One region of the Rhizobium sp. 42MFCr.1 genome, then DNA from elsewhere that is predicted to be linked to it. Evidence: riboswitches for the same ligand, from Rfam matches in the RefSeq annotation. Region 1 holds a riboswitch; each other region holds the start of a gene.
The links. Region 1 has a riboswitch for thiamine pyrophosphate ahead of thiM (hydroxyethylthiazole kinase). Riboswitches for the same ligand answer to the same signal wherever they lie in the genome.
Positions count from the first base shown of each region.

Region 1 (7,396 bases):
AATACGGGCTGCAATCACGTTCCGGTTCCCTCATTGAAACGCAAGCACCTTACGGTGGCCGGGCTTTGGTGAAGTACTCTTACAGCAACGACGCGGATGTTACGTGCAATTCGCGCCCCATGCCCTCGCGCAGGACGAACGATCTACGACAAGCTCAATTCGGGGTCTGGAGCCGTCTATCCATCTTGAACTACGCCTTCGGCTTCCGCAGCTTCACTGCCACACAATGCTTGTTTTCGGCATCCCAAACGCTGTCGGTCCTGCAGACCGGCTGCTTGGGCGAGCAGGACTTTCCCGCCAAGGTGGATTTCAAGCTGCGAGTGCACAGGCACCTCCCCTTTTCCCAACCCCAATTCTCGGGACAACTGACGCAGCGCTTTGTCTTCGGATCAACGAACCGGCCGGTCCCACAGGAACAGGTCGAGCGCTTGGCATCCCACGACGCCCCCGCGGCGCACGCGACGCAAGTTTTCCTTCTCGAATCCCAGTTTTTCCCCTCCGGACAAGTTCCGCTCGCATTGACCGCATTGCCGGGAGCCTGCGCCGAAGGGAGCTTTTGTGGCTCGATCGCCTGCTGGCCGGGACAAGTGAGCTTTTGATCGCACTGCAGCGAGCAGCCGACCACCCCGCGAGACCGGTTGACCGGCGTGTCTGGATATTCGAAGGGACAGGGCATCTGCTGCGCGCCTGCTGTCCATGCGAACAGCACGATCAAACCGAAGAGAAGAAGACGACATCCCAACATTTCAGAACACTAGGCCCCGACATATCATCTGTCCAGCTTGTCACAGGCGCGCCCCTGGACCTGCACGGGAGTTCGCTTGACCAGCAGCTGGGAGCAGATCTGATGGCCCGGCGTATCGATCAGTCCTCATTTCCGTGAAGGAGCCGGAACCCGATGACGTCGAGGTCGACGTCTCAAAGGCCCGAATCTGAAGAAGGTGCTTTCGGTCGGACCGCAGGCGTCGGCGGGTCAGGAAGCTTCACCGGAACGTCCGGCTTTTGGGCCCGATTGTCGATTGTTGCGGGTGCGGCCGGGCCGCTTTCATCAAAGTTCACTGATATCCCGAAGAGCTTCCACTGACGATCGACAGGCGCATAGAGTAGCTCGAAATGCACCTGGATTGGCACCGACGGAAAGAACCCCGCCATATGCAACTTGCCGTCTGGCTCGATCTGCGGAAGCAAGGTTAGTTGCGGCTCGATAACCGCAAGGCCACTCAGGTCGTATCCCTGTTTTCGTTGCGAGGCAAAGATCTCTGCAAGTTGCGCGGAATTATTGGCCTGAAAGCCTGGCGAGCCGAGTTCCCGCAGAACGGTGTAGTTGCCAGTCTTGTTCGCCTGGTCGAGGGCAAGAAGCGTGTTTCGCACAAGGATAAGGACGCCATTTCGATCGATATCTGCCGGACGCGGTGCTTTTGACACATCTTCCTTTGGGGATTTCTTGATTTCGGCGCGAACGGGGCTTTCAAGGCCGGCCTCTATGCAAAGGACTGCCAGCGCCGCGAGGATAAATTTGAACGGCAAATGCATCGTTTGGGATCTCGGCTCGCGTGAACCGAGCGGCTGTAGCGCTCGGACGATCACCACGTGAATGTCAACCCCGCAGTCCCACCGAAGGTACCTTCGCTCGCCCCTACGCCGACGCCGCCATGGATCAGCAGATTCTCTGTAATTCGCGCATAAGCGCTGCCAGCGAAAGCGTTCTCGCCTTCGAACGTGCCCCAATTGATGGACACCGCAAAGTTCTTGTCATTCGGAAGGGTTCCCCCACCCATCGCCAGCGCCATCGCCGTGCCCTCGTAGGCCTTGTCGATGCGTCCATTCATCGGCGACATGCCGGATTCGAGGCTGCTGACGCGATTGTCGAGGGAATCGATGGCGTTTGTATTTGCGGTTACACGCGTATCGAGGCCGGCGATCTCAGTCGTATGGAGGTTGAGAACGTTGGTATTGTTCGTGATGCGCGTCTCGTGATCGGCAAGTTCGTTCGTGTTCTGGGCGACATTCTGATTGGTGGCGTACAGCTGGGAGCCGTTGATCGCATCCGTCGAGGTCGCCGAAATCGTGCCGGGCGCGACGTTGACGATCTTTCGCTCGGCAGCCGGCGCCCCGACGGAGACGACATTGGCGATACCACCATCCGTCGAACCAGCTCCGAGCGCCACCGAATTCTGCCCTGATGACACTGAGCCGGTACCGAGGGCAAGACTATTGGGGCCCTGGGCACTGCTGTTAAATCCAATCGCTGTTGCCTGATTGCCAGAGGACGAACTTCTATTACCAACCGCAGTGCTATTGCCACCACTTGCACTGCTGTCACCTCCGAGCGCGACTGCGCCGCCAGCACTGGCAACGCTTCTAACGCCAGCAGCCAAGGTATCAACACTGGTGCCTTGACTGCCGACCCCAATGGCAGTCGCACCGGCACCCGTCGTCAGGCTTCGAACACCAACGGCCGTGCTGTCCACACTCTGCGCATTGCTGTCGACCCCCAGGGCAGTCGCGCCAGCGCCGGCAGCTCTGCTATTTTCCCCGATGGCTGAGCTGTTGAATCCCGAGGCGTTGCTGCCCAAACCAACCGCGACCGCGCCCCTGTCTGTCGCCTGAGAATTTTGCCCAACTGCCACCGATGATGCACCGGAAGCATTCGTCGTTGTGCCGAGGGCAGTGGCGGCTCCGCCTGTCGCGCTGCTTCGGAAACCGAAAGCGGAGTTTTCTCCCGCGGCGCCCCCCGCTGTCGCATTGGTTCCGCAGGCGACGTCATTGGCACCACCGGCAGTCGCCCCGTCTCCCGAGCCTGTCGTGTTTTCACAGACGAACTGGGCCCGAGCAGGAGCGGGCGAGAATGTTGTTATGGTAGCAGATAGGAGAACACACACGGCAGGAAGCGATACAGATACTGCAGCATGAGGTGTTCGCATCAAGACCTCCCTTCGGTCGCCAACCGAGTTGGACGATTGCATCGGCATTGTCTTGCCGGCCTATTGGCCGCGTGTAATCAAGCAGTCTGGTGGGTCAGAAACGAAAATCGTCGGCCGCCCATGGACCCCGGATTTACCCAGCGAGCGGGAGTATGCCATTTGACACAATTCCAGGAAAGTAAACAAAAATAAGTAAATGCAACACGATCGCTGTTTCGGCTGCCGTCCAACAATGCTTACAGCTGCCGACTTTGGAATAACCGCCGAAATTTTGGAAAGTGCCATGGTTCGGACAAACGAAAACCGGCGCCGGAATCCGTAACAGGTTGCTCACCGAAATCCAGAAGTGAGCAGTTTGCAGGAGGAAATCCAAGTCCTTCCGGCAGCTGTATTATGGCGCGCTATCGGATGAGTGATGCAACCGCCAGAAGGCCGGCAGGCGCCGCGCGCCTCCTGCTGGGCGTTTCCCGGCATCGCCGGGCTCACCCGGCGATGCCCATTTTTTGGATGACAGGCGCGTGCTTCTCTGCGAGAAGAAGGCAATGAGAGACAGGGGCGCCCCTCGAAAGATGGGCTGAGAAGGACCCTTTGAACCTGAACCGGATAATGCCGGCGGAGGGAGTCGCTCGGGACGTTTCGCCTCCTGCGTCAGTCCCCGCGCCTTTCTCCCCGATCGAAAGGCGCACCATGACAGATCAGACTTTGCCGGGAAACCTGCTGAGCGAGTTGCGCGCGCAACCGCCGCTCGTGCACTGCATCACCAACTTCGTTGCCATGAACATCGCAGCCAATGTGCTTCTGGCCGCTGGTGCGTCTCCCGCCATGGTGCATGCCGAAGAAGAGGCTGGCGAGTTTGCGGCGATCGCGGGCGCACTGACAATCAACATCGGCACACTGTCGTCATCCTGGTTGCGCGGGATGGAGGCGGCAGCCCTCGCCGCCAGCCAGTCCGGCAAGCCATGGGTTCTCGATCCGGTCGCCCACTATGCCACCTTATTCCGCCGGGCGGCCGTTGATCGGCTCCTGGAACTCGGTCCGACGGTCATTCGCGGCAACGCCTCCGAGATCATCGCCCTTTCCGGTGGCGAAAGTCAGGGCCAGGGGGTGGACAGTCGTGACGGGGTCGAACAGGCCGAGGAATCCGCCCGGCTGCTTGCAAGGACACACGGTGCAACGGTCGCGGTAACCGGCGTCGTCGATTTCGTCACCGACGGTGAACGAGCTGCCTGGATTGAAGGCGGGTCGGCCTTGATGCCTAAGGTGACCGCACTCGGTTGCGCACTGACCTGCCTCGTCGGAGCATTCACGGCGATCCGGCCTGCCGCGCCGTTCGAGGCAACGGTTGCCGCGCTTACGACCTTTGCTGTTGCCGGCGAGATGGCAGCCAGCAGGGCGGACGGCCCCGGTTCGTTTTCTCCGGCGTTTCTCGATGCGCTTGCAGCGCTTGACGCCCCGCTCCTCGATCGCCATGCGAGGGTGCGTTCCGCATGAGGACCATCGACCTTTCACTTTATCTCGTCCTCGATCCCGGTCTTTGTGCCGGCTTCGGGTTGGTGGAGACCGCGCGGGCGGCTGTTGCCGGCGGAGCGAGCGTTGTCCAGCTGCGCGACAAGCATGCCGATACACCCCTGATGATCGAAACAGGTCGGGCGCTCAAGGCGGCTTTGTCTGGCACGGGTGCCTTGCTCATCGTCAACGATGACGTCGAGGCTGCCGTCGCAATTGGTGCTGACGGTCTGCACATCGGGCAAGAGGACATGGATGCGCCAACTGCCCGCGCGCGGATTGGAGACGATATGATCCTTGGCCTCTCCGTTGAGACCGAGGCACTGGCTGCGGGGATCGATCCGGCAATCGTCGACTACGCGGGTATCGGCCCGGTCTTTGCGACATCAACGAAGGCGGATCACAAGGAGCCGATCGGTTTCGCTGGCCTTGCTCGCCTCGTGCGCATCTGCCCCGTTCCCGCAGTCGCAATCGGCGGGCTGAAGGCGGCTCATGTCGAGGATGTTTTTGCTGCCGGGGCTGACGGTCTTGCCGTCGTCTCTGCAATCTGCGGCACGCGTGACCCTGAGGCGGCGGCTCGCGAGATCGCGGAAAACATCAGAAAGGTTCACCGATGATCCGGAACGTTCTCTCCATTGCCGGGTCCGATCCTTCTGGCGGCGCCGGAATCCAGGCGGACCTGAAGGCCTTCTCCGCCCGCGGTGTCTACGGCATGGCGGCGCTGACCGCGCTGACCGCGCAAAACACACAGGGCGTTTGCGGGGTCCATCTGGTTCCGGCTGCCTTCGTCGCCGACCAGATCAAGGCAGTGTTTGCCGATGTCCGCGTTGATGCAATCAAGATCGGCATGATTGCCAATGCCGAAATCGCCGACGCTGTCGCCGATGCGATCGAACCCCACAAGGGCATTCCGATCGTTCTTGATCCTGTCATGGTCGCCAAGGGCGGGGCTAGCCTCCTCGATCTGTCTGCGGTCGACGTCCTCACCCGGCGGCTGCTGCCGCTTGCGACGCTGCTTACTCCCAATCTTCCGGAAGCCGCAGCACTCCTGCATGGGCCTTCGGCCGATACCCGCGCGGACATGGCTGAGCAGGCGCAAAGCCTGCGTGCTCTTGGCCCGGAGGCGGTGCTGGTCAAGGGCGGTCATCTGCCAAGCCAGGAGAGCCCTGATGTCCTGGCGACAGCCGCGGGACTGAGCTGGTTCGAGGGGCTCCGGATACCGACGGCGAACACGCATGGCACCGGCTGTACGCTATCGAGCGCGCTTGCCGCCGAGCTCGCGAAGGGGGCGACGCTGCCCGAGGCAGTGGCGGATGCGAAAAGCTACCTCGCCCATGCCGTCGCGCAGGCGGATACGCTTTCTGTCGGTTCCGGGCACGGGCCGGTTCAGCATTTTCACGAGCTTTGGACGTTGAGAGAAGGACATTCGAGATGACATTGGCAATCAGCGAACAGACCGTCATCATCACCGGGGCCGGGCGTGGCCTGGGCGCCGCCATCGCTGCTGCCTTTGCCCGCGAAGGCGCGAAGGTCGCAATCAACTACCGCAACAGCCGCATCGAGGCCGAGGCGCTTGCCGCGTCGTTGGGTGATCGTGCCCGAGCCTTCCAGGCGGATGTCCGCGACAGCGAGGCCGTCAAGCGCATGGTGGTCGAGGTCAAGGATACACTCGGTGCGCCGACGACAGTCGTGCACAACGCCTTGACCGACTTCAGCTTCAACGGAGACGCTCGATCGAAGCTCGACCAAATGACCTGGGGTGAAATGACATCACAGCTCGATACGGCCGTGAAGGGGGCTTTGAACCTTATCCAGGCCGCCCGCCCGGACATGGCCACTGCCGGTTTTGGGCGGATCATCACGATCGGCACCAATCTCTTTCAGAACCCGGTGGTGCCTTACCATGACTACACGGCTGCCAAGGGTGCGCTTCTGTCCTTGACCCGCACGGCCGCCGCAGAGCTGGGCCCATCAGGCATTACCGTCAACATGGTCTCGGGCGGGTTGCTCCGCACCACCGAAGCGAGCAGCGCCACACCGGATGCGGTCTTCGATCTGATTGCGGCAAACACGCCCCTCCGGCAAGTGACGACGCCCGAGGAAATGGCTGACGCGGTCCTGTTTTTCGCAAGCCCCTGGGCACGCGCCGTTACCGGGCAGAACCTCATCGTCGACGGCGGACTCGTCTTCGGCTGAGGCAACGCCTCCTCAGGACTTGACCGCACCCGCGGTCAAGCCGGCGATGATGTGCTTCTGCGCCAGGAAGAAGACAATGATGGTTGGCATGATTGTCAGCGTGATGAAAGCGAGCACCAGCTGCCAGGCAGTGCCGAACTCGCCGCGATAAACCATGATGCCGAGCGGCCAGGGATACATCGTCTCCGAATTCAGCATGATCAGCGGCAGGATGTAGCTGTTCCAGCTGCCGACAAAGGAGATGATGCTGACCGTTGCAATGATCGGCCGCGAGAGCGGCAGCGAGATGTGCCAGAAAAACCGGATGTAGCCACAGCCGTCGACGATGGCAGCCTGGAACAATTCTTCCGGAAGGTTGCGAAAATAGTTCCTGAACAAGAGAATGCTCATGCCGAGGCCAAAGGCGACCTGCGGCAGGACAACACCCCAGTAGGAATTCAACAGGCCGAGGTCCCGGATCCGGATGAACAAGGGAAGGATGGCGGTCGCGGCCGGAAACATCAGGCCGATCAGGAAGTAGTTGAGCAGGAAGCCGGCGCCGAAGAACTTTACATGCGCGAAGGTGAAGGCAGCCATGGCGGAAACCGAAACCGTCAGGCAGACAGTCAAGGTGGCGATGATCAGCGAATTCATCATCTGTCGCCAGTAGCGGTCTCCGAAGAGAATGTCGGTATAGTTCTCCGGATGCCATGCGGCAGGCAACCCGAAGGGGTTGGTTCTGAGGTCGCCGAGGTCCTTGAAGCCGCCAAGTGCCGTCGTCATCAGGGGAA
Region 1 is NZ_KB897839.1:9,441-16,836, forward strand. Features, by position in the region: gene C934_RS0119935 (hypothetical protein) at 186-599, shown strand; gene C934_RS35725 (hypothetical protein) at 919-1,533, opposite strand; gene C934_RS36190 (YadA-like family protein) at 1,584-2,972, opposite strand; TPP riboswitch at 3,466-3,562, shown strand; gene thiM (hydroxyethylthiazole kinase) at 3,612-4,415, shown strand; gene thiE (thiamine phosphate synthase) at 4,412-5,047, shown strand; gene thiD (bifunctional hydroxymethylpyrimidine kinase/phosphomethylpyrimidine kinase) at 5,044-5,865, shown strand; gene C934_RS0119970 (3-oxoacyl-ACP reductase) at 5,862-6,626, shown strand; gene C934_RS0119975 (carbohydrate ABC transporter permease) at 6,639-7,396, opposite strand, start outside.

Region 2 (7,396 bases), on a different contig from region 1:
ACCGCTGCTCAAGGTCGAAAACCTCGTCAAGCATTTCCACGTCAAGCTCGGCGCCTTCGGCGAGCGTTCGGCGACCGTCTATGCGCTGGACAACGTCAATCTCGACATCATGGAAGGCGAAACCCTCTCGCTCGTCGGCGAATCCGGCTGCGGAAAGTCCACCACCGGCTTCACCATCCTCAACCTCTACAAGGCGACATCAGGCAAGGTCGTCTACAAGGGCCAGGACCTGGCGACCCTTGATGAAAAGCAGATGCGGCCCTTCCGCCGCGACCTGCAGATCGTCTTTCAGGATCCTTATTCGACGCTCAACCCGCGCATGACGATCGGTGAGGCAGTCGGCGAACCGATCCTTTTCCACAAGCTCTGCACCAAAGCGGAGCTCAAGGACAAGATCGCCACCCTGCTGACCGACGTCGGCCTGCCGACGCGCTTTGCGCAGCGCTATCCGCATGAACTCTCCGGCGGCCAGCGACAGCGCGTCGTCATCGCTCGCGCACTTGCCTGCCAGCCTAAATTCATCGTCTGCGACGAAGCGATCTCGGCGCTCGACGTCTCGATCCAGGCGCAGATCATCAATCTCCTGCTCGACCTGCAGGAGAAGTATGGCCTGACTTACCTCTTCATCGCCCACGACCTGGCTGTTGTCCGACATATCAGTACCCGCGTCGGCGTCATGTATCTCGGCCGCCTGGCGGAACTTGCGACGCGCGAGGAGCTGTTCGAGAACCCGCTGCACCCCTACACCAAGGCGCTGCTGTCGGCCGTTCCGGAAACCGATCCGGAGCTGGAGCGCACGCGCAAGCGCCAGATCCTGCAGGGCGACGTGCCGAGCCCGCTCAACCCACCGAGCGGCTGCCGCTTCCACTCGCGCTGCCCGATCGCCATGGACGTGTGCAGCAAGGTCGTGCCGGAATGGAAGGAAGCCAAGCCTGGCCATCTCGTCGCCTGCCACGCTGTCAACTCAGGACAGACTGCATGACGCTGAAGGTCGCGATCATCGCTGACGATTTGACCGGCGCGCTCGACACGGGAACCCCCTTTGTCGACGCCGGACTTTCCGTCGCTGTCGCGATCGACGTCAGTGCCATATCGGAAACGCTTGCGACCGGTTGCGAGGTCGTGGTGGTCAACACGGCTTCGAGAGCTCTCCCGGAGGAGGAAGCGGCAGGAAGGGTCAGCGCTGCGGCGAAGGCCCTTCTTGCCGCCTCGCCTCAAATCGTTCTGAAAAAGATCGACTCCCGGCTCAAGGGGAACGTTGCAGCGGAAAGCGTAGCTTTGGCTGCCGTCTTCGGTCACGAGACAATCGTGGTGGCGCCGGCCATTCCCGATCAGGACCGTTTGACCCACAACGGTCACGTCGTCGGTCGTGGTGTCGACAAGCCGCTGCCGATTGCCGAGCTTTTCGATGCAAGTGGTGGAACCGAAGTGCTGGTCCGCGATGCCGAAACGGACAGCGATCTCGACCAAGTGGTTGAGGCACGCGATTGGAAGAGGGCCCTTGCTGTCGGCGCCCGCGGTATCGGAGCTGCACTTGCCCGCAAGATCGGACAGTCGAACAGGACAAGCAACGCTTTTGCCGCATCGAGCCGGACCGTCTTTGCCTTCGGCTCCCGCGACCCGATCACAACAGCACAAATGGCCAGGCTGGAGGGTACCGGCTGCCTCGCCGCTGCCATCGATGCATCCATGGGAGCAGTGCCTTCCGACGCACAAGTTGGCTTGCCGTTACTCGTCCGCTGTACTGGCGAAATCAGCGGCGAAGCCGTGGCAGTTGCCGACCGCTTCGCAAAAGGCGTAAAATCCATCATAGAGATGACGCGCCCGGACATGCTGATGGTCGGCGGTGGCGATACGGCACTGGCAGTTTTTCGCGAGCTCGGCATTCGGGTTCTGAGGCCGCAGGGCGAAATCGAGGCGGGTATTCCGTGGTTCGACGTCGTAACGGCAGACGGCCTGCGTCTGCGCTGCGCGGTGAAGTCCGGGGGCTTCGGTAATTCGGATAGTTTGGTAAGACTGATCGCGCAGAATCAGGCGGCATAGTTCATGCCGACGGGGAGAGTGAAGGTGGACGAAGCAAACGGTGTACCGGCGAACGCGCAAGCGGCGCCTGCGGCAAAGCCGGAGCGCGGCAAGGCCGTCAAGCTGGTCGATCGCGTCTTCGACCAGTTGCAGGAGCGTATCCGCTCGGGAAACTATCCGCCGGATTCGCGGCTTCCCGGTGAGCATGAGCTTGCATCGATGCTCGGCGTGTCGCGTCCGATCGTGCGCGACGCCTTGGCACGGTTGCGCGATCAAGGCATCGTCTATGCCCGTCAGGGAGCCGGCACCTTCGTCAGCGCCCACGGTTCGCCGACGACGCAGCTTTCCTATTCGCCGGTCAAGACGATCGCCGATATCCAGCGCTGCTACGAGTTTCGACTGACGATCGAGCCTGCCGCCGCCTACTTTGCTGCCAAGCGCCGTGACGAAGCGGCGATCCAGAGGATTGCCGCAGCGCTCGCCGATCTGCGCGAGGCGACCAGCCACCAGCTCCATCGCACCGACGCCGACTTCACCTTCCATCGGGCCGTCACCGAAGCCGCCAACAACCACTATTACACAGCCTCGATCGATGCCCTGAAGGCCCACATCGCCGTCGGCATGCACCTTCACGGCCTATCGCTGCTTGGTCCGCGTCAGGGCCTCGAGCAGGTCTACGAGGAGCACAACAAGATCTACCTCGCCATCGTCGAAGGACGTGCGGAAGACGCGCGGGCTTTGATGAAGGCGCATCTTGAGGGTTCGCAGAGCCGCCTCTTCGAAGGCCGCGCTCTGGACCTTTCCATGTAGTTGCGGCAGTCGGCTTGACAGCTTTGCTGCTCTGGCTCTAACCTTTTTACATTCACCAGGGGGGTCCCGGCAAGGGGCTGAGATACTGCTATCGTGCGCAGTGACCCGTTGAACCTGATCCAGTTCATACTGGCGTAGGGACGGTGCAAGCGCTCGAAAGCATTGGATTCACGCGTGGAATCCGTGCCGGCGTCTTTTCATCATTCCGGCTGAGGACTGGGTCTCCAAACTTAAAACTTGGAGCCTCAAACCATGAATATTGCCGCAAAGACCATCACCCCGACCGTTACAACAGGCCCCCTACCGGCCTCTCGGAAAATCTACATCCCTGGGGACATTCACCCCGATGTCCGCGTGCCGATGCGCGAAATCAGCGTCCACCCGACATCGGGCGAGCCACCGGTCACAGTCTATGATTCCTCCGGCATCTATACGGTCGAAGGCGCTGACATCAGCATCGAGCAGGGGCTTCCGGAACTGCGCCGCAGCTGGGTGCTCGCGCGCGGCGACGTCGAAGCCTATCGGGGTCGCCAGGTGCGCCCCGAGGATAACGGCTTTGCCAGCGGCGAGCGGCTGACGCCGGAATTTCCCGCCAAGCGCCAACCGCTCCGCGCCAAGGACGGCAAGGCCGTGACCCAGCTCGCCTATGCGCGCGCCGGTATCATCACGCCCGAGATGGAGTTCATCGCCATCCGCGAAAATCTCGGCCGCAAGGCTAAGGCCGAGGCAATTGTGCGCGACGGTGAGAGCTTCGGCGCCCATATTCCCGATCACGTCACCCCGGAATTCGTCCGACAGGAAGTCGCCGCCGGCCGCGCCATCATCCCCGCCAACATCAACCACCCGGAAGCCGAGCCGATGATCATCGGCCGGAACTTCCTGGTGAAGATCAACGCCAATATCGGCAACTCCGCCGTCACCTCCTCGATGGCCGAAGAGGTCGAGAAGATGGTCTGGGCCGCGCGCTGGGGCGCCGACACCGTGATGGATCTCTCCACCGGCCGCAACATCCACAACATCCGCGAATGGATCATCCGCAACTCGCCGCTGCCGATCGGCACCGTGCCGCTCTATCAGGCGCTGGAGAAGGTCGAGGGTATCGCCGAGAACCTGACCTGGGAGGTCTATCGCGATACGCTCATCGAGCAGGCGGAGCAGGGCGTCGACTATTTCACGATCCATGCCGGCGTGCGGCTTCACTACATCCCACTTACGGTCAACCGCGTCACCGGCATCGTTTCACGCGGCGGCTCTATCATGGCCAAGTGGTGTCTTCATCACCATCGCGAAAGCTTCCTTTACGAGCATTTCGAGGAGATCTGCGACATCTGCCGCGCCTATGACGTCTCCTTCTCGCTCGGCGACGGCCTGCGTCCGGGTTCGATTGCCGACGCCAACGACGCCGCACAATTCGCCGAGCTGGAGACCCTCGGCGAACTGACGAAGATCGCCTGGGCCAAGGACTGCCAAGTCATGATCGAGGGCCCGGGCCATGTCCCGATGCACAAGATCAAGGAAAACATGGACAAGCAGCTCGCCGTCTGCGGCGAGGCGCCTTTCTACACGCTGGGACCACTGACGACAGATATCGCCCCGGGCTATGACCACATCACTTCGGGCATCGGTGCTGCGATGATTGGCTGGTTCGGTACGGCGATGCTCTGCTACGTCACCCCGAAGGAGCATCTGGGTCTCCCCGACCGCAACGACGTGAAGACCGGCGTCATCACCTACAAGATCGCCGCCCACGCCGCCGATCTCGCCAAGGGTCACCCGGCAGCTCAATCGCGCGATGATGCGCTGTCGCGCGCCCGCTTCGAATTCCGATGGGAGGATCAATTCAACCTGTCGCTCGATCCGGAGACGGCCCGCAGCTTCCACGACGAGACGCTGCCGAAGGAAGCGCACAAGGTGGCGCACTTCTGCTCCATGTGTGGCCCGAAGTTCTGCTCGATGCGGATTTCGCACGACATCCGCGCTGAAGCGCAGAAAGAAGGGCTCGACGCCATGGCGGCGAAATACCGCGAGGGTGGCGATCTCTATATGCCGATCGATACCATCCAAGAGTCGCGTGACTGAGATGCATGTCCTCGTCAAAGGGGCCGGCGTTGCCGGCCTCACGGTCGCGCACGAACTCACTCTTCGAAGTGCTGACGTCACCGTTATGGATCCGAATCCAGATTTCGGCCAGGCAGCATCATGGCTCGCGGGCGGCATGCTGGCACCGTGGTGTGAGCGTGAAGGCGCGGACGAAGCCGTCTTGCTGCGTGGCCGCGGTGCCATCGATCGGTGGGACATGATGCTGCCCGGCGAGGTACACCGAAACGGCACGCTGGTCGTTGCCCCCGCGCGCGACCAGGGTGAACTCGATCGCTTTGCCAGCCGCACCAGCGGCCATGAATGGCTGGGCGAGGAGCAGATCGGCCCATTGGAGCCGGCTCTCGCAGGCCGCTTCAGGCGTGCTCTGTTCTTCCCGCTGGAAGGACATCTCGATCCGAGACGAGTGCTGGGTCTACTGCGAGAAAAGCTCGCCGCTCGGGGCGTAGCATTCATCGACCAAGTGGCCGAGACCACCGGCTACGACGACATCGTCGATTGCACGGGCGCAGCACGCATTGGGCGAACGAGTGGGCTTCGCGGCGTGCGCGGCGAAATGCTCTATCTACACACGCCCGAAGTCGACCTCGCCAGACCCGTTCGCCTGCTGCATCCGCGCTTCCCCGTCTATATCGTTCCGCGTGGAAATGGCCTGTTCATGGTGGGCGCCACCATGATCGAGACCGAGTTCGCCGGTCCCATCTCGGCGCGTTCGATGATGGAACTGCTGAACGCCGCCTACGCTGTGCATCCCGCCTTTGCGGACGCTACCGTTATCGAAACCGGCGCGGGCATCCGGCCGGCATTCGCCGACAATTTTCCACGCGTGACCCGCGAGGCCGAGGCGGTCGTGCTCAACGGCCTCTATCGCCACGGCTTCCTGCTGGCGCCTACCATGGCGCAGGAAGCTGTGGACCTTGTCTTCTCCAGAACCGAACCAGGAGGAAATTGCCGATGAAACTGATCGTCAACGGCGAGTATCACGACCTCGCTGCGCCAACTTTGTCCGAACTGCTGACGCTGATGGAATACGAAGGCGACTGGCTGGCGACCGCCGTCAACGGCGAAATCGTCCACCGCGAGGACCGCGCCGACCACGCGCTCAACGACAATGACAGGATCGAAATCCTGTCGCCGATGCAGGGAGGCTGACCATGCTGACGCTCTACGACACCGTAGTCTCCTCCCGCCTGCTTCTCGGCACCGCACGGTATCCTTCACCTGCGACCCTCGCGGAGGCCGTCAAGCGATCGGGAACGGAGATCGTCACCGTCTCGCTGCGCCGCGAGACCGCGGGCGGACGGAGCGGCAGTGCCTTCTTCGAGATGATACGGGCATTCGGCGTTCGAGTTCTGCCGAACACGGCTGGCTGCCATGGCGTCTCCGAGGCCGTGCTGACAGCCAAGATGGCGCGCGAACTCTTCGGCACCAATTGGATCAAGCTGGAGGTAATCGGCAATCACGATACGCTTCAGCCTGATGTTTTCGGCTTGGTGGAAGCCGCCCGCATCCTTTCCGCCGAGGGCTTTGAGGTCTTTCCCTACACGACCGACGACCTCGTGGTGGCCGAGAAGCTGCTCGAAGCGGGTTGCCGGGTATTGATGCCATGGTGCGCCCCGATCGGCAGTGCCGCGGGACCGCTCAACCTCTCGGCGTTGCGTTCGATGCGCGCACATTTCCCCGACATTCCGCTCATCGTTGATGCCGGCATCGGGCGGCCATCACATGCGGCGACCGTCATGGAGCTCGGCTTCGATGCCGTCCTCTTGAACACCGCTGTCGCCGGTGCCGGCAACCCGGCTACCATGGCGGGCGCGTTTGCCAAGGCGATCGAGTCCGGCCGCGAGGCTTTCGGTGCGGGCATGCTCGAACCGCGCGATGTCGCGGTTCCCTCGACACCCATCATCGGAAAGGCCGTATTTGCATGATGCTAGATCCCTTCTATCTCATCGTCGATAGCGCCGAATGGATCGCACGGCTGGTGCCGCTCGGCGTCAAGCTCGTGCAGCTCAGGATCAAGGATAAAGAGACGGCCGAGCTGCGCACCGAAATCCGAACCGCGAAGGCGATTTGCGCTAAGCATGGCTGTCAGCTCATCATCAACGACTACTGGCAGCTTGCCGTCGAAGAAGGATGCGATTTCGTCCACCTCGGTCAGGAAGATCTGGAAGCGGCCGATCTCGGCGGCATTCGTGCCGCCGGCCTGAAGCTTGGGCTGTCCACCCACGACGATGCGGAACTTGAGACGGCGCTAGCGGCAAAGCCGGACTACATCGCGCTCGGTCCGATCTATCCGACCATTCTCAAGCAGATGAAATGGTCGCCGCAAGGACCGGAACGCCTGCGCCTATGGAAGTCGCGCCTCGGCGACCTGCCGCTCGTCGCCATCGGCGGGTTGAACGTCGATCGAATCGAGGGCGTTTTTTCTCAGGGCGCCGACAGCGCTGCCGTCGTGACCGATATTACC
Region 2 is NZ_KB897821.1:158,723-166,118, forward strand. Features, by position in the region: gene C934_RS0106310 (ABC transporter ATP-binding protein) at 1-982, shown strand, start outside; gene C934_RS0106315 (four-carbon acid sugar kinase family protein) at 979-2,043, shown strand; gene C934_RS0106320 (FadR/GntR family transcriptional regulator) at 2,068-2,832, shown strand; TPP riboswitch at 2,880-2,991, shown strand; gene thiC (phosphomethylpyrimidine synthase ThiC) at 3,085-4,911, shown strand; gene thiO (glycine oxidase ThiO) at 4,913-5,887, shown strand; gene thiS (sulfur carrier protein ThiS) at 5,884-6,081, shown strand; gene C934_RS0106340 (thiazole synthase) at 6,084-6,857, shown strand; gene C934_RS0106345 (thiamine phosphate synthase) at 6,854-7,396, shown strand, end outside.
Region 2: another riboswitch for thiamine pyrophosphate. It lies ahead of thiC (phosphomethylpyrimidine synthase ThiC); the one in region 1 lies ahead of thiM (hydroxyethylthiazole kinase).

Region 3 (7,396 bases), on a different contig from region 1:
ACAATTCCGGAACGACGCCGAGTGTTGCCGCATGACGCATGCCACCATCGGCGGCTATGAAACGGCTGCCCGAGATGGCATGTCGCAGGCGGTCGGTTATCTGCAACTCGCCGCCAAGCAGAATGGTGAAGGTGGATTGGCTCATGGGCACTGCCCATAGCGCAAACCAGGGGGGAAGGGAAAGGGCCGCCGCTCAGGCTTCGTCAGCGATATCCTTGACGCGAGCCTCAAAAACACTTTCGAAGCCGGAAATGAACTTCTCGAATAGCTCTCCGAACGCCTCGATCTCTTCCGGCTTCCAGTCTTTGACCACTTCGGAAACGAATGCGAGCTTCTGCGCGCGTATTTCCGACAGCAACCTCTGCCCGAGCGGCGTCATCACGACGATGATCCGCCGCGCATCCGCCTGAGATGCCTTTCGCCGCAGAATATTCCGCCCCACCATTTCCGCGACGATGCGGCTTGCGCGCGAGGGGTCGATCCGCATCATCTCGGCAATCGTCCCAACCGTTACGTCGCCAGCCTCTTGTGCACGCCGCACAGCGTCCAGCACGTCGAGGTGTGACAGCTCGAGGCCCGGTGCGACACTTTGGATCGCGAGCCGACCGATCAGTCTCCGCCCGGTCATGAGACGCATACGGGTCATGCTTTGCCCAATGCGCAGGATGTCCGGCTCATGCGTCTCGGCGTCAGTCTCGGTCGGATTCGTCAAGCTCTCGTTCATTGCGGTAACATAGCATCTCAGGCGTCAATTGAGAATATGCCAATGTCAATCAAGTGACGTTGACAAATATATGCTAACAGCACATAAATGGCCACTCTCCAATTTGGAACGACGCTTCATGGATACTCAAATTGCCGCAGCGCCGCTTGTGACGGATCACCGCCGGCGGTTCATCCTCTTCCTTTTCCTGATGGCAGCCATGTTCATGGCGACACTCGACAACCAGATCGTCGCAACGGCTTTGCCGACGATCGTCGGCGAGTTCGGCCACCTCGAGCGGTTCAGCTGGGTCGGCTCCGCCTATCTTCTCGCCGTGAGCGCGGTGATGCCGCTTTACGGCAAGCTCGGTGACCTCTTCGGCCGCAAGTATGTGATGATGGCCGCGATCATGATCTTCACGGTCGGTTCCGCCGTTTGCGGACTGGCGGTATCCATGAACACGCTGATTGCGGCCCGCGTGCTGCAGGGGCTTGGCGGCGGCGGCATCATGGTGTCGATCTTCGCCGTCAACGCCGACCTCTTCGAACCGCGCGAACGGGCGCGTTACCAGAGCTATTCCAGCCTCGTTCTGATGGCGTCGGGCGCTATCGGACCCGTCCTTGGCGGGGCAATGAGCGATCTCTTCGGCTGGCGCTCGATCTTCCTCGTCAATGTTCCGATCGGTTTCGTCGTCCTTGTCGGTCTGGCCTTGATGCTGCCCTACCGGAAGCCCAACCGCCGTCCGAAGATCGATTACGCCGGCGCCCTGCTGCTCGCCTTGACGACGGCTAGCATCGTTCTTGCCGCCGATGGCTCTCAGGTTTTCGGCTCGCTTGTTGCTCCTCAAAGCCTGGCGATCATGGCGCTCGGTGTAGCGGCGGCCATCGGTTGGATCTTCGTCGAGCGACGCGCCGCCGAGCCGATCGTTCCCCTGTCACTGTTTCGCAATTCGACATTCAGCCTGTTGCTCATCATGTCGATCATGAGCGGCGCGATCGGCATCGGCATGGTCAATTATTTCGCGTTGTTCCTGCAGACGACGACCGGCCTCTCGCCATCGGCGGCCGGAGCGTTCTTCATTCTTCTGACCGGCGGCATCGTCTGCGGGTCGCTGTCGGCCGGTCGCATCATCTCCATCACCGGGCGCTACAAGCCCTTCGCGATCGCAAGCCTGACCTGCAGTGCCATCGCGTTTGCGCTGCTCACTCAGGTTCATGTCGGAACACCGGTCATGGTGATCGGGGCGGTGATGGCTCTCCACGGCTTCGGCGTCGGCCTTGCACAGCAGGTCCCGGTCATCGGCGTCCAGAATGCCGCTCCGGCGCGCGACGTCGGCGCCGCAACGGGATCGGTGACGCTGTCGCGCATGGGCGGCGCATCGATCGCCATCTCCATTTATGGCGCGATCATCGGCTCGCAGCTCAGCAAGACCGGACTCTCCATTCCCGGCGTGACCGATATCGAGCAACTGACGCCAAGGATGCTGGCGGCGTTGCCGGAACAGGCGCGTCAAGCCGTCGCCGACGCCTATGCCAGCGCGTTCACGCCGCTTTTCATGGCATCCTGCGCGATCGCTCTCATCGGCCTTTGTGCCGCCTTGATGCTGAAACCGACGCAGTTGCCCCGCGTGGTAGAGGTGCGGCCGGCGGCAAGGGCCGAAGCCGCCGAGTAAATGCCGATGGCGGCCTAAGGCCGCCTCTTGCAAGACGCCTAGCGTGGCGATACATCTCAAGCGCTCTAACGGGGTGCCCGTGCCATCAGGCACGCGGCTGAGAGGCTGAAAGCCAACCCGCGGAACCTGATCCGGCTAACACCGGCGGAGGGATTAGACGCGTGACATCTGGCACCGCCCTTTTCCCCTTCAAGCAAACCAGAGGAGAGGTGCCATGTTCAAATTCAAATCCCTGAGCCGTTCGTTGCTTGCCACGATCTTCATTGCGACTGAAGCCCTAGCCGGCGCGGACGCGCAGGCGGCAGACAAGACGCTTACCGTCTACACTTATGAAAGCTTCACATCCGAATGGGGTCCGGGGCCGAAGGTCAAGGAAGCGTTCGAGAAGACCTGCGGCTGCAACGTCAATTTCGTCAGCGTGGCGGATGGTGTGGCACTGCTGTCGCGTCTTAAGCTCGAAGGCGCCGGCACGAAGGCAGATGTCGTGCTTGGCCTGGATACCAACCTGACCACGGAAGCGAAGGCGACCGGCCTGTTCGATACGAGCGGCATCGATGTCGGCGGGCTCAAGGTGCCGGGCGGCTACAAGGACGATGTATTCGTGCCGTACGACTATGGCCACTTCGCTGTCATCTATGACACGCAGACGATCAAGAACCCTCCGCAAAGCATGAAGGATCTAGTCGAAGGCGACCCTGCGCAGAAGATCGTCATCGAGGACCCACGCACCTCGACGCCCGGGCTCGGTCTCCTGTTGTGGGTAAAATCCGTCTACGGCGACAAGGCGCCGGAGGCCTGGGCAAAACTCAAGAAGCGGGTGTTGACGGTAACGCCCGGTTGGTCAGAGGCCTATGGGCTGTTCACCAAGGGGGAAGCACCGATGGTGCTTTCCTACACGACGTCGCCTGCCTATCACATGGTCGCGGAGAATACGGACCGCTACCAGGCGGCTGCATTTTCAGAAGGCCATTACATACAGATCGAAGTGGCCGGACTGCTGAAAAATGCGCCCGACAAGGAGCTTGCGCGCGATTTCCTGAAATTCATGGTGACGCCGGGCTTCCAGGACACCATTCCGACCAACAACTGGATGATGCCGGTTTCGGCGACATCGCAGCCGTTGCCGGATGCGTTCGGCAAGCTCGTGAATCCGTCAAAGACCTTTCTGATGAGCTCGGATGAAGTTGCCGAGAATCGCAAAGCCTGGATCGACGAGTGGCTGGCTGCCATGAGCATGAACTGATGCTCTTGACCAAGGCCGAGATGCGACGGGCGATGCTGGGCGGGGCTGCGAGCCTCGCCGGCATTATCGCTTTCGTCGGCCTTGCGGTCCTTGCCTTGCTTCTCTCGAGCGGTGGTTCGTCGATTCTTGCGACCGTGGTTGAACCGTACATCCTGCGGATATTGCGTTTCACGCTGTTGCAGGCCGTGCTCTCCACCGCGCTCTCCATCGTTTTTGCCATTCCGGTCGCGCAAGCCCTGGCGCGTCAACGGCATTTCCCCGGCCGTATCTGGATTATCAGGCTGATGGCCGTGCCGATGGGGCTTCCTGTTCTGATCGGGGCGCTCGGATTGATCGGTATCTGGGGGCGGCAGGGCATCATGAACTCGGCGCTGCTTAAGTTCGGCCTGGCGGAACCGGTCAGCATATACGGGCTCTCGGGGATCCTGCTGGCGCATGTCTTCTTCAACATGCCTCTGGCGGCGCGCCTGATGCTGGCCGCACTGGAGCGCGTCCCATCGGAATACTGGCTGATGGCGAGTGGCTTGGGCATGCGCCCCCTATCGACTTTTCGCTTCATCGAATGGCCGGTCCTGCGTTCGGTCATCCCCGGTATCGCCGGCCTAATCTTCATGCTGTGCGCCACTAGCTTCACGCTTGTGCTGACATTGGGCGGAGGCCCTGCGGCAACGACGGTCGAGGTTGCCATCTATCAGTCCCTGCGCTTCGATTTCGACCCTGGCCGGGCTGTTACGCTTTCCCTGCTTCAGATCGTACTTACATCAATGATCCTCGGAGCCCTGTCGCTTCTTCCCGCTCCAAAGGATGAGGGGATGACAGTTGGCAAGCCTGTCAGGCGTCCGGATGGGCGACTGCCGGGCGCGCGGCTTGTGGATGGTGGCGTCCTGCTGCTTGCCACGCTGTTTCTAGCGCTCCCTTTAATGTCCGTGGTCCTGGCCGGCCTGCGGTCCGATCTGATGAAGCTCTTGCGCGAGCCCATCTTCTGGCAATCGGCTGCGACCAGTCTGGCTATCTCGATTTCGGCGGCTGCTCTCGCTTTGCTGATTTCGATGACGTTGGTGAGCGCGCGCCGCACGGCGCTTCTCCGGGGTTCAGGGGCCTTCGGCAGTAGGTTTCTTTTTGCCGCCATGGGCGGCGCGTCGTCGCTGGTGTTGCTCGTGCCGACAATCGTCCTTGCGACCGGTTGGTTCATTGCCTTGAGAAATCTCGGTAACGCGAGCGCCGTCGCTCCGGTGCTGATTGTCGCCATCAACGCGTTGATGTCGCTGCCCTTTGTGATGCGCGTCCTTGAACCGGCTTTCATCGTCCACAAGCATCGGACGCAGAAGCTTGCGGCGAGCCTCGGTGTCACAGGTTGGGCACGGCTGCGCCTCATCGACACGCCGGCTCTGTTCAAGCCGATGCTTACGGCATTTTCGTTCGCGATGGCGCTGTCGCTCGGCGATCTGGGCGCGGTTGCGCTGTTCGGTTCGGACAGCTTCGTCACCCTGCCATGGCTCGTCTATAGCCGCATGGGCAGCTATCGGACGAACGATGCCGATGGGCTGGCGTTGATCCTTGGTGTCGTTTGCCTGTTGCTCACGATCGCCGGTACGATGGGCCCAGCGCGCCGAGAGGTTGCCGTCCATGGTTGATCCTGAGTTCGCGATCGAGATGCAGCAGGTCGGTCTTCAGCTCGGCAATCAGAATTTTCAGTTTGATTGCCGGCTTCCCACCGGTGCCGTGATTGCCGTGACGGGGACGTCCGGGGCCGGCAAGTCAACCTTCCTCAATCTGCTTGCCGGCTTCGACACGGCTCTCAAGGGGCGGATCCTGATCGCCGGAAAAGATGTGACCGAGGTTTACCCGGCGCAGCGGCCGGTCTCCCTGGTCTTCCAGGACAACAATCTGTTCGCGCACCTCGATATCTTTACCAACATCGGCCTTGGCATTAGCCCGTCGTTGAAACTCACGACCGCAGATTGCCGAACCATCTCGTCTTCGCTTGAAAAGGTGGGGCTCGCCGGTTTCGAGCGGCGGATGCCAGGGACGCTCTCCGGCGGGGAACGGCAGCGGGTAGCCTTTGCACGCGCGCTTGTTCGCAACCGGCCGGTGCTGCTGCTGGACGAGCCCTTCGCGGCCCTCGACCCCGGTCTGCGAAACGGAATGGCGGCGCTGCTGCTCGACATGCATCGTGAAACCGGCAATACCGTCGTCGTCGTCTCGCACGATCCGGACGAGGTCAAACGCATCGCAGACTTCGGTCTTTTCCTTGAAGACGGCAGGATTGTCGTGGCGGCTCCAATTGACGAATTTCTGGGCCGAGCGGACCATCCAGGATTGACGCAATTTCTCCGCAGTTGACGAATCTGGCAGTCGCAACGGCACTTTCGCCATAATTTGAGGCGACCGAGGAAACTCAAAGCACGTTAGGCTTGCTAAAATACAACGGCGCCACATTTACTTAGAGTCTCGCTATGCAACCGATGCGGAAATCAGTTACAGCAAAGACTTGTGTCCCCGATTGTGCAGTGCAAGAGCGGGGACGGACGCCTGTTGAATCACGATGAGACCGGCCGGGTCGCGGAAGCGGACCGGTTGACACGCAAGATGACTTGGAGAGCCAGACTGGACAGTATGCCGACGTGGAAATTCCCCGCGCCTTCCAGTGATGTGCTCTCGTCTGCGTGCCGTCTGGTGCGACGAGCCTCGGTCGTCTGTGCGACGAGCATGGCGCTGTACGGTTGTCAGTCCATTCTCGAGCAGTCCTATCAGCCAAGCGTTGCGCCGTCCTCCAATCCGCAGATCGTCGATGAAGTCCAGAAGAACGATCCGCGCGCGGCCATGGGTGCGCGCGAACATCCGCGCATCGTTGCGAGCTATGGAGGCGAGTACAAGGACGCAAAGACCGAGCGCCTGGTCGCCCGGATCACGGGCGCGCTGACAGCCGTCTCCGAGAACCCGAGCCAGTCCTATCGCATCACCATCCTGAACTCCCCGGCTATCAACGCATTCGCTCTGCCGGGCGGTTATCTCTATGTGACACGCGGTCTGCTGGCGCTCGCCAACGATGCATCCGAGGTCGCTGCCGTTCTCTCGCATGAGATGGGCCACGTTACGGCAAACCACGGCATCGAACGGCAGAAGCGCGAGGAGGCGGAAGTCATTGCCAGCCGCGTCGTTGCCGAGGTGCTGTCGAGCGATATTGCCGGCAAGCAGGCTCTGGCGCGCGGCAAGCTCCGATTGGCTGCTTTCTCGCGGCAGCAGGAATTGCAGGCCGACGTGATCGGCGTCCGTATGCTTGGTGAAGCAGGCTATGATCCCTATGCCGCTGCGCGGTTCCTGGACTCCATGGCCGCCTATAGTCGTTTCATGTCGGTCGATCCTGAGGCGGATCAGAGCCTCGACTTCCTCTCCAGCCACCCGAACTCTGCGCAGCGCATCGAACTCGCGCGCGATCATGCACGTGCCTTCGGCCAGGAAGGCAAGGTTGGCGATACGGGCAGGGACTATTATCTCGATGGGATCGATGGCCTGCTCTACGGCGACAGCCCGGAGGAAGGCTATGTCCGCGGCCAGACCTTCCTGCATGGCGGGCTTGGCATTCGCTTCGACGTACCTCCCGATTTCAAGATCGACAACAAGGTCGAGGCGGTTATGGCGACCGGTCCGGGCGACATCGCAATCCGCTTCGATGGTGTTGCCGATAACCAGAACCAAAGCCTGACCAACTATATCTCGAGCGGCTGGGTTACCGGTCTCGATCCGTCGACCATTCAGCAGATCACGGTCAACGGTA
Region 3 is NZ_KB897821.1:193,551-200,946, reverse strand. Features, by position in the region: gene C934_RS0106500 (thiamine diphosphokinase) at 1-145, opposite strand, end outside; gene C934_RS0106495 (MarR family winged helix-turn-helix transcriptional regulator) at 194-724, opposite strand; gene C934_RS0106490 (MDR family MFS transporter) at 843-2,375, shown strand; TPP riboswitch at 2,435-2,545, shown strand; gene thiB (thiamine ABC transporter substrate binding subunit) at 2,590-3,618, shown strand; gene thiP (thiamine/thiamine pyrophosphate ABC transporter permease ThiP) at 3,618-5,252, shown strand; gene C934_RS0106475 (thiamine ABC transporter ATP-binding protein) at 5,245-5,961, shown strand; gene C934_RS0106470 (M48 family metalloprotease) at 6,208-7,396, shown strand, end outside.
Region 3: another riboswitch for thiamine pyrophosphate. It lies ahead of thiB (thiamine ABC transporter substrate binding subunit); the one in region 1 lies ahead of thiM (hydroxyethylthiazole kinase).